DNA from 3 places in the Halomonas sp. AOP7-B1-5 genome. Region 2 is predicted to be linked to each of the others. Evidence: predicted binding sites of a transcription regulator. Region 2 holds the regulator's gene; each other region holds the start of a gene.

What was found. Region 2 encodes LexA, which represses DNA repair genes until DNA is damaged. Its sites were predicted from a motif close to TACTGTNTANNTANACAGTA; they were not measured.
Region 1: ACT3XD_RS06430 (LexA family protein) is a predicted target of LexA. The motif match lies at 3,498-3,517, and genes of this name have one in related genera.
Region 3: ACT3XD_RS16840 (LexA family protein) is a predicted target of LexA. The motif match lies at 1,294-1,313, and genes of this name have one in related genera.

The regions. Positions count from the first base shown of each region.
Region 1 covers NZ_JBQTDC010000008.1:41,306-45,997, forward strand. The annotation lists gene ACT3XD_RS06400 (heme lyase CcmF/NrfE family subunit) at 1-432, opposite strand, end outside; gene ccmE (cytochrome c maturation protein CcmE) at 509-1,003, opposite strand; gene ccmD (heme exporter protein CcmD) at 993-1,229, opposite strand; gene ACT3XD_RS06415 (heme ABC transporter permease) at 1,229-1,969, opposite strand; gene ccmB (heme exporter protein CcmB) at 1,983-2,720, opposite strand; gene ccmA (cytochrome c biogenesis heme-transporting ATPase CcmA) at 2,724-3,344, opposite strand; gene ACT3XD_RS06430 (LexA family protein) at 3,613-4,050, shown strand; gene ACT3XD_RS06435 (IMPACT family protein) at 4,051-4,683, shown strand.
Region 2 covers NZ_JBQTDC010000024.1:36,829-41,520, forward strand. The annotation lists gene nagZ (beta-N-acetylhexosaminidase) at 1-831, opposite strand, end outside; gene ACT3XD_RS12550 (L,D-transpeptidase) at 907-1,434, opposite strand; gene ACT3XD_RS12555 (TetR/AcrR family transcriptional regulator) at 1,412-2,089, opposite strand; gene lexA (transcriptional repressor LexA) at 2,407-3,081, shown strand; gene purU (formyltetrahydrofolate deformylase) at 3,247-4,101, opposite strand; gene ACT3XD_RS12570 (ribonuclease J) at 4,437-4,692, shown strand, end outside.
Region 3 covers NZ_JBQTDC010000044.1:18,356-23,047, reverse strand. The annotation lists gene ACT3XD_RS16845 (alpha/beta fold hydrolase) at 64-966, opposite strand; gene ACT3XD_RS16840 (LexA family protein) at 1,338-1,781, shown strand; gene ACT3XD_RS16835 (Y-family DNA polymerase) at 1,778-3,079, shown strand; gene ACT3XD_RS16830 (LBF_2804 family protein) at 3,122-4,264, shown strand; gene ACT3XD_RS16825 (sodium-dependent transporter) at 4,227-4,692, opposite strand, start outside.

The DNA of each region.
Region 1 (4,692 bases), on a different contig from region 2:
GATAAAGAGTAAGAAGCCCAGGCTAACCAAACCCATGACGCCCTGCACTCGAGCCACCATATCGCGGGGCAGGCCACCGGAAAAGCGTGAGGCAGCATAGCCCCAGCCCGCCAGCATAAAGCTCCACAAAAGCACCGAGCCTTCGTGGTTGCCCCACACGGCGCTCATCTTGTAGTACCAGGGCAGCAGCGAGTTTGAGTTGTTGGCCACGTTGGTCACGCTGAAGTCATCCAGCAGGTAGCTTGTGGTCAGGCACACATACGCCAGCGCGATAAACAGAAACTGCCCCACCGCCATGGGGTGGCCATAAGCCATCCATAAAGGCCTTCGCGTCTTGGCCCCGGCTAATGGCATTACCGCCTGTACCGCAGCCATTAGCACGGCAATAATCAATGCGAAATGGCCAAGTTCAGGGATCATTTTTACCAACATCGGCGCTCCAACCTAGCACTGGCCCTAAGGCTTACGGCATTCATCAAGCATTTCCATTATGCATTCAGGCGCTTACTCATTCAGACGCTTGCTTATTCAGGCGCTTGCCCACTTCGGCGGCCTTCTCTTGATAATCGGCGGGTGAATAACCAGCGTCTTCCAAGGCCTGCGCCACCTCGGGTGGCATATAGTTTTCATCGTGGCGGGCAAGCACCTTATCCGCCACAAACCGCCCGTCGGCTTGAAGCTTGCCGACCACCACCACGCCCTGCCCCTCTCGAAATAAATCCGGCAGGATACCGTTGTAAGAGACGCCCAGCTCATCGACGTAGTCGGTAATCCGAAACTCGACATCCAGGCTTTGCGGGTCGCGAAATACCGAGCCCTCTTTGACCAGGCCCCCCGCGCGTATGGAGCGCTCAATAGGCGCATCGCCCTGGGCGATCTGCACCGGGCTGAAAAACAGATTGATGTTGGCACGTAACGCATAGAGCGTCAGCCCAATGGCAAGCCCGGCTAACACGATGCCGCCGAGGATGATCAACAGCTTTTGGCGACGTTTAGGTGTCATCGCTATGGCTCGCTTGAAGTGAGTTCGGCGCGGTACTGGTGCTTGGGAGCGGACGCGTTGTTTCACGCCGGGCCCGGCGCTTTAAATCACGGATCAGCAGGCGGCGCTCCATGCGTGCATGCCCAACGCTGGCAATCATTAATAGCGCCGTGACGCCCCAGGCGGCCCATACATAAGGCGCATGCCCTCCCATGGCCAAAAACGCCGAGAACGAGGAAAACGCCATCAGTGCGCCTCCTTGATCAAATCCATGACCCAGCGCTTATTGGCCTCACGGCGCAGGATTTCACTGCGCGTGCGCATCAGCGTCAGGGCGATAAAGAAGCAGTAGAAGCCTAGCACCATGATCAACAACGGCAACCACATTTCAGCGGGCATGGTCGGGCTTGAGGTTACCCTAAAGGTTGCAGGCTGATGCAGGGTAAACCACCAATCAACCGAATATTTGATAATCGGGATATTAATCACCCCGACCATGGCAAGCACCGAGGCGGCCCGCGAGCCGCTGTCACGGCTTGTAAAAGCACCGCGCAAGGCAATGACGCCCAAAAATAAAAACAGCAGAATCAACATCGAGGTAAGTCGCGCGTCCCACATCCACCAGGTGCCCCAGGTAGGTACGCCCCACACCGCGCCGGAGAATAGGGCGACAAACGTCATCACTGCCCCCAAAGGCGCCATAACGGTCGCTGCCATGTCGGCAATCTTGATCTTCCAGACCATAAACACCAGCGCCGCCGCGGCCATGGAGACAAAAATCGACTGCGCTAAAAAGGCTGCGGGCACGTGCACGTAAATGATTCGAAAACTATTGCCCTGCTGGTAATCCGCCGGCGCGAAGGCCAGCCCCCATAGCGTGCCGACAGCGATCAAAAGCAGCGAGACCGTCCAGAACCAGGGCTGTAATTTTCCACTCATTGAGTAGAACCATTTGGGGGAGCCCCACTTATGGATAAAGGTCCACATGGCGTGTCTTTCCTTAACCGTTAATGCTGATGCGTAGCGAAGCGGCTATCGCCCAGGGTGCCAGTAACAGGGACGCGGCTAAAAGTGCTCCCAACATCGCCAGATGGGCGGCAACGCCTTCACCAAGAAGGGCGGCCTGCACCGCGCCTACGCCAAAAATAAGCACCGGGATATACAGCGGCAGTATCAACAGCGACAGCAGCACGCCACCGCGGGCGATCCCCACCGTTAGCGCGGCCCCAATGGCACCAATCAAACTCAAACTGGCGCTGCCTATCGCCAGTGAAAGCGAAAGAACCGCGTAACTTCCGGCCGGTAGTGCCAGCATGATGCCGAGCAGCGGTGCCATCAGCGCAAGCGGTAGCCCGGTGAATAGCCAATGCGCGGCCACTTTGGCCAAGCTCAATATGGCCAGTGGTTGAGGCGCTAACAGCAGTTGCTCCAGGCTGCCATCGTCATAATCGGTGCGAAACAGGCTATCCAGAGACAGCAGCGCGGCTAAAAGCGCGGCCACCCATAAAAGCCCAGGGGCAATAAGCGCCAACATGTCGGGGTCGGGTGAAATACCGATAGGAAACAGCGTCACCACCAGTGCAAAAAATACCAGCGGATTGAGTAGCTCGCCGCGCCGCCGCAGCATCAGCGTTAAATCGCGCTCAAGCGTAGCTTTAAAGGCGATCCAAAGGCTGCCTTGAGCAGGCGCTTCGACAATCACGACGGCTGGCGCAGCGTTGGTGCGTTGCAACGACATCTTCTACCCCAACTGAACGCATCTGACGGTGGACGTTACCGCAAGCGCATGGTGCGTGGTCAATAAAACGCAGCCCCCCGCCTGAACGTGGGCCGCCAGCTGGGCTTCCAACGCCGTCACACCCTGGCGGTCAATGGCCGTAAATGGTTCATCCAGCACCCAGAGCGCACGCCGAGTAAGCGTTAAGCGAGCCAGGGCGACACGGCGTTGCTGACCCGCCGACAGCTGCCCAGCAACGACATCTTCAAAGCCGTTGAGACCCACCTTGGCTAACGCTTCCAAGCGCTGCTCTTCACTGCCTTTATCGCCATTGAGCGCTTGATACCAAGCTAAGTTTTCCAATGGCGAAAGCCCGGCCTTAACGCCGGGGGAATGACCTAGATAAAGCAGATTGGCAAGAAACTGCTCACGGGCTTTACGCAGTGGTGTGCTGTTCCAGTAAAGCTCGCCTTCATACTCGCCTAGTTGACCCGCCAAAATTTTAAGCAGCGTGGTTTTGCCACTGCCGTTGGGGCCTTCAATTCGCAGGATTTCTCCACTGCGAATCTTTAGATCGAGCCCTTCAAATAACCAGCGCCCATCGCGCTCGCAGGCTAATTGTCGTGCTTCCAGGCACAGGCTCAAACGTCTCTCCCAGCGCATTAATAATGGCCAAAACTCTACACGCAAAGCCGCTTTATCGCCAGCCAGGTACCGATTGCTTCAGCAATTAATCAAGCACGCTAACAATGTGAGCAAACCACACGGTTCATGATGAATTGACAAAAACAGCACTACCACTGTATGCAAAAACAGCTGTATACTGAAACCACTGTATGAAAACACATATTAATAAAGTCTGATTTACTACGACTCATGCCTAGGGAAAGGGCGCTGCATTGGAGAACCCAATATGAATATATCGATGTCAGCACCAACACCTGCTTGCCGTTCAGTATTAGGCGCGGGGCTTGGCGCTTCAAAAAGCACGTCCTCTGCACGTGCCGTGTCCGCTTCAGGCCGTATGAAAAGGCACAATACTTACGCGCTTAAAATACGCGGCAACCGACTGCGCGATTGCAACTTATTCGATGGGGATGTCATTATTATTCGGCGTTTTCAACGCGATGCCCATGAAGAAACCGCCGTTGCGCAGATCAACCAGCAGCAAGTCGCTTTAAAGCAGCTCTCTATCAGCCGCTTTGGAGTACATTTATGGCCTGCTGACGCCCAGGCGCCGGATCTCTTTTTGCACAATCGCGATATTCAAGTGTTAGGAATGGTAATGGGGGTGGCTCAGGATAACGCCCACCACCTGGCTACCGATTCTTATGGTCCCATGGAGCATTGATTGCGTTACCGAGTCCCGGATTTACCTGCCGCGCAGTGGCACACCGCTGAAATCGACGTCGAAAAGAGCCAGTTTCTGGCGTGGCTATGCCATGCGCCCGACGTTGGCGCTTTCGGTGCGCTGCTTGAGGCCGCCAGAGCCGCCCATCCCAATGCCAGCCACCACTGCACTGCCTATATAGCCGGGCCTCCCGGCGAGCAAACGTTGATTGGATTTTCGGATGATGGTGAGCCGGGCGGCACGGCGGGCAGGCCGATGTATCAGGTACTTCAGGGCAGCCAGCTGGGTGAAATTGGCTGCGTGGTAATTCGCTACTTTGGGGGCACCAAACTCGGCACCGGCGGCTTGGCTCGCGCCTATGCTCAAGCGGTCAGCCATGCGCTGGAAAGCCTGCCAACCCGTGAAGTGATCGAGCGAGACGCCTACGCGCTGCGCCTTACCTTTGCCAGCGAAGCCATTGCCCGCGCTTGGTGCGATGAGCAGATGATCCCCATTGAGCAGGTCGACTATGATGGCGAAGGCGTCAAGCTAACCATCGGCTGGCCTCGCGATCACACGTTCGACCTATCCCCGCTGGAAAACCGCTTAAAGTGCACCCTGGACGTTAGCCCGGTCACTACCCCCACTTTTTGATTCTATTCC
Region 2 (4,692 bases):
GTCGCAACCAGCCGCGAGGGCAGCGGCGGCACGTCCACGTGGCTCGCCCGCTTCATGAGCGCCCGCCATACTTAAATCATCTGAAAAAATGCAGCCTTTAAAGCCCAGCGATTCACGCAGCATGCCCAGCCAGCTGGGTGAAAAACCCGCCGGGCGTGTATCAAACGCTCGATAAATCACATGCGCGGGCATGATGCCATCAAGCTTAGGGGCAAGTCGTTCAAAGGGGACAAGGTCGCGTTGCTTAATCGTCTCCATTGAACGCTCATCGACAGGCAAGGCAACGTGGGAATCTGCGGCTACACCGCCGTGACCAGGAAAATGCTTACCTACCGCCGCCATACCTGCCTGGTGCAAGCCTTCCACAAAGGCCGCGCCTAGTTGGGCTACGTGGTGAGGGTCACTACTAAAGCTACGATCGCCTATCACGCTGGAAATGCCGCTATCGACATCGAGTACCGGCGCAAAACTGATATCCAGCCCGCACGCGGCCATTTCCATACCTAGCAGCCAGCCCGCATCAATGGCAAGCAAGGTGCCTTCTTCGGGGTCCTGAACATAGCGCTCACCAATGCGGGCCATGGCTGGCAGCCGGGTAAGCCCCTTTTTAATGCGTTGAACGCGGCCTCCCTCTTGGTCTACCGCCAGCAGCAGATCACCGCGCACACGCCGGATATCACTGCACAGCTTGCGCACCTGGTAGGCGTCTTCCACATTACGGGCAAACAGAATGACGCCACCAACAGCGGGTTCAAGCAGTAAGCGCTTTTCAGCGCTGTTCAATCGCGGCCCTTCCAGGTCGAGCATGACCGGGCCAATAGGTTGAGTCATTATCATGGATCCAACAAAAGGGCCGGTGATTTTAGACGATCAACGCTCAGAGTCAAAAAACCTTACCTGCGACCGCTATTGATCGCTGCCATGAAGCCATACGGGGGTGCCAGGCAGCGCGCGCTCAAAGACATACAGCAGATCCTGATTGCGTAAGCGTATACAGCCATGGGAAGCCGGCGTTCCCATTGGCTGATTGGGTGGTGTACCGTGCAAATAGATATAGCGGCGCTGAGAATCAACCGAGCCTGCGCGGTTGAATCCCCGCTCCAGACCGCACAACCATAAAATGCGTGTCAAAATCCAGTCACGCGTCGGGTTTGCTTTGGCCAGCGGCGTTGAAAACACCTCGCCGGTAAAACGTCGACCTCTAAACACCGCGTTGATCGGCAGGTCCTTGCCAATCGCCGCTCGCACATAGTGCCAGCCATGTGGCGTTTGACCGCTACCTTCCTGTTGGCCTACACCTGCTTTGCCTGACGATATTTCGCATTCAAAGCACACCTTTTGCCCCTGCCACCAACGCAACTGCTGTGTATCGGTATCAATCTCGATCCAGCCAGTTTGGCTAGGTGGCAGCTCAGCTAGCGTTGGCGTTCGCATGATGCCCCTCTTCTACAGCCGGAGGTAATGGCGCGTTCATGGCGGCGACGACCACTGGCCGCAAGCGACGTACCAGATCACGCACGGTGACCTGTTCTTGATAATCTTTAGCCGCAATATCCCGTAGAGCATCCAGACCCGACAAGGTAAAGATGACGGTACCCAGCATAAAGTGTAGCCGCCAGAAGCGTTCTGAATCAGGAAGATCCGGCGTGGCCTGGCGGACCAGCTCAGTAAAGCGCGCGAACACCTCGCCATACTGCTCTTGAATATGACGCCGCAAATGCCCTTGAGCCTGGCTATAGGCCAGCCCGAGCAAGCGCATAAACACTTTTAGACTATTGCGCTCAGCGGGCACTGCCAGCACCGTTGTTGCCATGGTTTCGAGCAGTTCCTCCAACGGGATATGGCTATCGGTATAGCGAGCTTCTAGCTCGTCGAGCGCAGTATGAAAGCGCAGAGTGAAGGGATCCAGATAGCGTGAGAAGACCGCCTGAATCAAGGCTTTTTTAGAGCCAAAGTGATAGTTGACGGCCGCTAAATTGACCCGGGCTTTGCTAGTGATGTTGCGCAGCGACGTTTCAGCAAAACCACGCTCTGCAAACAGCACCTCAGCGGTATCAAGAATACGCGACACCGTATCAGATTGTGCCATTTCGGCCTCCAGAAAAACGAGTGTTTAAAACATGCCGAAATAGTATGCCATAACCCTAACGGGCTCAATCCTAGATACGAGAAGCTCCTGTAATCGATGAGAAAACTCATTAAAGTTAATTCAAACACCTCATCGCTGAATTGGGGTCGGCTGACGTTTGAGCCTAGCCGTTAGCCAAATGACGCCAGGTCCTTGTCTAACCTCTATTAAGCACTATTTTTATCCGTGTACTGGACAGAGGAACATACTGTATACTTAAACACATATTGTTCAAGCAGGCAGATACCGACTGTCTTTTATCGTTTATGGAGTTTGGTATGTCTCGACCACTCACAGCACGTCAACAGCATGTTTTTGATTTTATCGTAAAAACCATGGGTGAATTCGGATATCCACCCACTCGCGCAGAAATTGCCAAAGCGCTAGGGTTTAAATCGCCCAATGCTGCTGAAGAGCATTTGCGCGCGCTTGAGCGCAAGGGTGTGATCCGCATTATTCGCAATACATCACGCGGGATTCGTCTGCCTAACCAGGATGTTCAGGAAGTGAGCGATTCGCCTGCTCCTGTGGCGGCCAATAGTGATCTTCCCCCGGCCGGCTTGCCCGTTATTGGCGAAGTTGCCGCGGGCAGCCCCATCTTGGCGGCTGAACACATTGACCGCTACTGCCCGCTGCCAGCAGAGTACTTCACGCCCAAGGCCGACTACCTGCTGCGTGTGCGCGGCCTGTCGATGAAGGATGTTGGCATTCTTGAAGGCGACTTGCTGGCAGTGCATCGCACTGACCGCGTACGTGACGGGCAGATCGTTGTCGCGCGCCTGGAAGATGAAGTTACCGTGAAGCGCTTTAAGCGTCAGGGCCATCAGGTAACGTTAATGGCCGAAAACGCTGATTTTGCCCCTATCGAAATCGACTTGCGCACTCAGTCACTGGATATTGAAGGCGTCGGGGTGGGCGTTATCCGGGGCGGCAACGGTCAAGCACTCGGCTAATGTACCGCTTGTGGTGAGTTGGCGGCAGAGCATCGTGTTAAGAACATAATTTCTTAAGAACATAATTTCTTAAGAACAGAGAATACAGCGTCTTGATAGCCTTCAAGCGGGTGGCCATTTCCATGGCCACCCGCTTTTTTTTGGCTTAAACGCAACTACGGGCGTTTAGCTAAATACCACTGTCTTATTACCGTGAATCAATACGCGGTCTTCCAGGTGCCAGCGCAGGCCACGTGCCAGCACGGCTTTTTCCACATCGCGGCCAAAACGAACCAAATCAGTGGGTGTATGGCAATGGCTCACGCGATGGATATCCTGCTCGATAATCGGCCCCGCATCCAGCTCCTCGGTCACATAGTGACAGGTCGCACCAATCAGTTTTACACCGCGCTCATAGGCCTGATGATAAGGCTTGGCACCCGCAAAAGAGGGCAAGAAGCTGTGGTGAATATTGATCACCTGACCGGCATACCGCTCGCATAGTGACGGCGGCAGAATCTGCATATAACGTGCCAGCACGATGCAATCCGCGCGCGCATGATCGATATGCTCTTTCACTTGGGCAAACGACGCTTCTTTATTGTTCGGATCAACCGGCACATGGTGATAAGGAATACCATACCACTCGGCGATTGAACGCATGTCTTCGTGATTGGAAATCACACCGGCGATATCGCAATCCAGCTCACCCGCCTGCCAGCGATACAGCAGATCCACCAGGCAATGGGACTCACGCGAGACCATCAGTACCACCCGACGGCGCTTTTGAGTATCGACCAGCGACCATTGCATAGAAAACTCTTGAGCGATCGGTTCAAAGGCACTGCGCAACGTTTCAGCGGACATCCCTAGTGAATCAGCCAATATTTCGTAACGCATAAAAAACCGGCCCGTTTGCAAGTCAGAGTGCTGGCTGGCTTCGGTAATCGAACCGCCCTGCTGAGCTATAAAACTTGATACACGAGCAACAATGCCTACCTGATCAGGGCAGGAAACGACCAAACGATAATAATGAGACATACGGGATACTCTTTGATCTGCGAAATACTTTTGACGTAATGCAGTAGTTAGCTCAATGGATCATACAAAGGATAATGCCAAAGGCAGTTCAACGGCGCAGCGAACAGACCTATCACTGCGCCGACAATAAAGACCGCCTAGTGTACCGGAACACCTTTCACGAAGCACCGGCCGCATATGCCATGGTCATTGTTAGCCGCCCCTGCCTTCCCGTATAGTTAAGGCATTACTTTTTAGGCTTTTCATAACTGATGCATCCACCACGCGTTCAACTTCGTCCCCGCCGTCGCCCTCCTCTGCGCCTACTGCCGCTGGGTGGGTGTGGTGAAATCGGCATGAATCTAACGCTATATGGATACGACGATCATTGGATCGCGGTCGACTGCGGCATGATGATTCGCCAGGATCTGCCCAATTCACCACTTCAGGTGCCCAATCTGGATACCCCGGAGGCCCTGGGCATCACTCCCCAGGCGCTATTTATCACCCATGGCCACGAAGACCATATTGGCGCGGTTGCCTGGCTATGGCCCAAGTGGAACTGTCCAATTTATGCAACGCCGCTAGCCGCAGGCCTGTTACGCTTAAAAT
Region 3 (4,692 bases), on a different contig from region 2:
CCTGCCCGCTTTGTTGTATTGATACGTGCTCTGAATCGTCGATACCCAATAACCTGCCTTGCGCTAAGCCGTGGCCGTTTGCCAATGGGCAGCGACGACTTCCGCCACGGCGGCAACGGCCTTGGGCTCCAGATGCAGGTGATGCCCGCCCGGTAACACGTGGCGCGTAAGACACTTAACCGCCTGGCGCGCCTGCACAGCCCACTCGCGTTCGCCTAAAATACCCCGTTCGCCCTCAATCAAGAGCATCGGCGCCTGGATACAGGTCAACTGGGCCAGCACCTGTTCTGGAGTAAAGCGTACCAACGAGGGTTTTAGCAACCGGCTATCGGTGCGCATTTGTATATAACCATCGGCGGTAGCTTCGGTATTACGCTCAACCAGCGGTATTGCCGTTACGCTATCCAGTGTGGTTACTCCGCCGGCGACCCGAGCGGCAACCGCGCTTTCTATATCGGCATAGCGCGGCGCACGGGAAAGCGGCCGTCGGTAAGCCATCAAGCCTTTGCGTAGCTGGTTGGCGGTTTCTACTGCTGGCGTATTCAACGCCCCCAGCCCATCAATCAGCGTCAACTGAGCAACGCGCTCCGGCATGGTGGCCGCCACTAGGCAAGCGACGGCTGCTCCCATCGAGTGGGCCAATAGTGACGCCTGCTCGATACCTAGCGTGTCCATCGCATCAAGCACGTCATGGCAGTAATCCCACAGCGCATAGTCACTGCCCGCCGGAATATGTTTTGAATGCCCATGGCCACGGAAGTCGATTGCTACAATGCGGATATCCAGCACTTCGGCCAGTCGCGGCGCCAGGCGGGTAAAGCTTGCCGCGTTATCCAGCCAGCCGTGCAGCGCTAACCACACGGGGGCATCCTGGCGGCCCCAGCTCAGCGCCGCCAGGCGGCTTTGGGCAAGTACTAGCGCTTGCCCAGCACGGCGATTCGTCCACGCAGACGTTGTTTCAGACATAAGTCATTTCCTGGCCAAGCGACAGTCTTGCGAATGAGCAAGCGTGGCCTAGCCGTTTTTCGATATAGGAGAAGCGTCGCGCATTTTCAAGCAATGCATAGATGACGGTCTAAGCGACAAACGTTACCATGCCAGGCGCAATTCTTCCGCCGCTTTATACCCTTCTATCGATTAATGGTGACCCTATGAAACCTCGTCGCGATACGCGTGCCCGCAACCTTGTTTTCCTGATTGCGGTGGTTAGCGCGGTAGTCGTTGGCCTGTGGCTTGCACGCTAAGTTAGTCTGATCGACGCTCAGCGCTTGCAATTTATACCTCACGAATAAATACTGTATATAAATACATATTTAATTTCAGTGAGGATGCCGACGATGCTGTTTCCGCCATCGCCTGTCGCGCCAACCTTGCCGTTAACCTCTCAGCCGCTGCCTTACTCCTCCTTGCAAGGCCGCGCTGGCTTTAGCGGCTTTCCATCGCCAGCGCAGGATTACGAGCCACGTACGCTCGACCTCAATACGCGGTTGATCAAAAATCCTACCCAAACGTTTTATCTCTCGGCGACCGGCGACAGCATGGAAGGCTGGGGGATTTTTGACGGCGATTTACTGGTCGTTGATCGCAGCATCAAGCCCCGTCTGGGGCATATTCTGGTGGCCATGTTCGAAGACGAAGTGCTGATCAAGCGCTATGCGCTTTACCTAGGCACGCCCCATCTCTGCTCTGCACACCCCCACTACCCGCCGCTTCCTCTGGAAGGTACCGATTGCCAGCTATGGGGCGTGGTACGCGCGGTTATCCATGAGTACCTACGATGATCGGCCTGGTAGATGCCAACAACTTTTACGTCAGCTGTGAGCGAGTGTTTGACCCGACCCTGGAAGGTAAAGCAGTCGGCGTCATGTCGAACAACGACGGTTGTATCATCGCCCGCTCTGCTGAGATGAAAGCCATGGACATCCCAATGGGTATTCCCTCTTTCAAGCTTGAAAGCTTGCGCAGGCGTGGCGACATCTACCTGAAGTCATCCAACTACGAGCTGTACGGTGATATGTCGGCAAGGCTGTGCCAGCTGCTGCGCGATACGTGCCCTGCAGTATCGCCCTATTCCATCGATGAAATGTTTATCTATCTGGAGGAGTTCACTGACAAGCAGTGCCAAACCCTGGGCGAATGGCTGAGGCGACGTATCCGGCGTCATTTAGGCTTACCGGTGTGCGTCGGGCTTGCACCAACGCATACGCTGGCCAAGCTGGCTAACCACCTGGCCAAAAAGTCGCCCCATTATCAAGGCGTGTGTCTGCTGAGTGCCCAAAGTGCGTCCACGACGGCATTGCTTAAACAAACGCCGGTGGGTAGCGTCTGGGGTATTGGCCGCAGGCTTGCTGAGCGTCTGGCTATCAACAAGATTCATACCGCCTGGGATTTACGTGAGGCAGATATTCAGCAGTTACGTAAACGCTACTCTGTGGTAATCGCCCGCACAGCGCTTGAGCTACGCGGCACGCCCTGCCTGCATATGAATGCACTCGACCAGCCGCGCCACCGCATCATGACTTCGCGCTCGTTCGGCCAGGCTACCGGCGTCAAAACTGAAGTGCATAATGCCTTGCGCCGCCATGCCCAGCGCAGTGCCGAAAAGCTTCGTGAACAGCGCAGCCTAACCCGTGCGGTGATGATATTTTTAAACACCAACCGCCACCGCCGCGACCAGCCGCAGTACTTTCCCCACGCCATGGTGCCGCTGCCCTCACCTAGCGACGACACGCGCACTATTCTTGGAGCCGTCCACCAAGGGCTCGAGCAGATGTACCGACCAGGCTACAAGTTCATGAAAGCTGGCGTGATGCTGCTTGATTTAGTCGATGCTGAGCAGTACCAGCTCTCGCTGTTGCATCAACCACCGCGCAACCGTCATCCGTATTTAATGGCCACGCTGGATACTATCAACCAGCGAATGGGGCAAGGCACGATCAGCTTTGGCATGACAGATGCGGACGCCGCCTGGCAGCTGCGCTGCGCGCATCGCTCAAACCGCTATACCACGCGCTGGGACGAGCTGATGCAGGCTGGCACCCACCCCGGTGCTATTCAAGAGTGCGCTGCACGCAAGTAGTCGTTACCCTAGGGAGACTTAAACTAAGGAAATCTTGCTGTTATGCCTTTGGACAGGCCCGATCAAGAATACGCTCCCTCTCCTGGCCTGGCGCAGCGTCTAGCGCACCGCTATATCAGCTACCTGCTGACGCGCAACGCGCCCTTGTCCGCGCCCAACCCGCACGCTATCAAGCGGATCAAACGCTGGACGATAGTATGGGCCGCCATTGCCGGGATTATTTCCGGCACGCTGATTGGGGGTGGCGAGTGGTGGATGAAGCGTATCGCTATTGATGGCTGGTCCGGGATGAGCCTTGGCGAGCAGATACCTTATTGGATCGCCTACTACGCCGTAGTAGGTGTCATCACCGCGATTGAGATAGGCTTTTTGTACTGGAATTCACTGCGCGGGGTTACCCATATTACCCGCCTGGCCGGTTTAGCTTACTCACAGCACAATGCGTTTACGCCCTCTCTGCAGCTAACCGTTCACGGTGTTGCACGTGCTGCGCTTGAATACCCCAGTTCAGGCAATACCATTTACGGCATTAACCCTCATGCATACCTGCATGGCTGGAAGCTGACGCTAAAAGCGCTGCTGTACCGCTTAAAAATTAGCCTGAGCAGTTTTATCCTGCGCGTAGTGATGCGGCGTGTCTTGGGCCGCCTGGCATTACGCGGTTTTATTCCCATGCTGATGGGGCCGCTATACGCTATCTGGAATGCCTGGATTGCCTGGCGCGTATTACATCAAGCCCATCTGATGGCCTATGGTCCGCCGCGTATCGACGCGCTAATGCATGAGTTGAATACTTTATCGCGTGCCCAGCGCCAGTTGATCGTTCAAGGCATTGGCGAGCTCATGATGCGTAACCGCCATCCTCATCCCAATCTGGTGCTGTTACTGTCGCAGCTTTTAGCGTCGCTACCTGAACAGCCGCAAAGTGTGGATATCGATTGGCAACAGGCACTAGGCGATTATGCGCAGTTGGACACACACGAGCGTTCAGCTGTACTCGAAAGCCTGACCCAGGCTGCTATTCTCAGCGGCCCTTATCGCGGGGCGCGCAAGGCGTTTTTACGGGAAGTGTATGCTCGCTGCCAAACGCCGCTGCATGAACAATCAGTTATCGCTCAGCAGCAGCGCTGGCTGTCGGGAGAAGAGGTTAGCGTGTCGTTAACGCCTGCTTCAAACGCGGGCTAAAAAGCTCACCCAGCACCATCATGGCTAGCAAGATCAACAGTAACCACGGCCAGTGGGCTGAAAAGGTAACGGAATAAAGGCCTAAAGCATCGGCAAAAATAACTAAAATGCCCAGCGGGCTTACGTAGCGCACCATGGCAAGCCACAGCGTATAAGCCAAGGGTGACAACCCCAGCTCAGCACGGAACGTTTCATTCTTGAGCACAAAACCTGCCAGCACCACCGTGCCTAAACCGCCCAGCGGCATCATCCAGCGTGAGGTGATGTAGTCCAGCCAGTCAAAGAAGGTTTTACCCGCCAGCGTCCAATCCGCCCCCAGGTTAAATGACAGCATGGCCGCAGTACTGATCAACCACAGCACAATCCCCGTGCTCCACGCGGCACTGCGACGCGAGAACCCTTTGTTATCGCACAGCCAGGAAACGGTT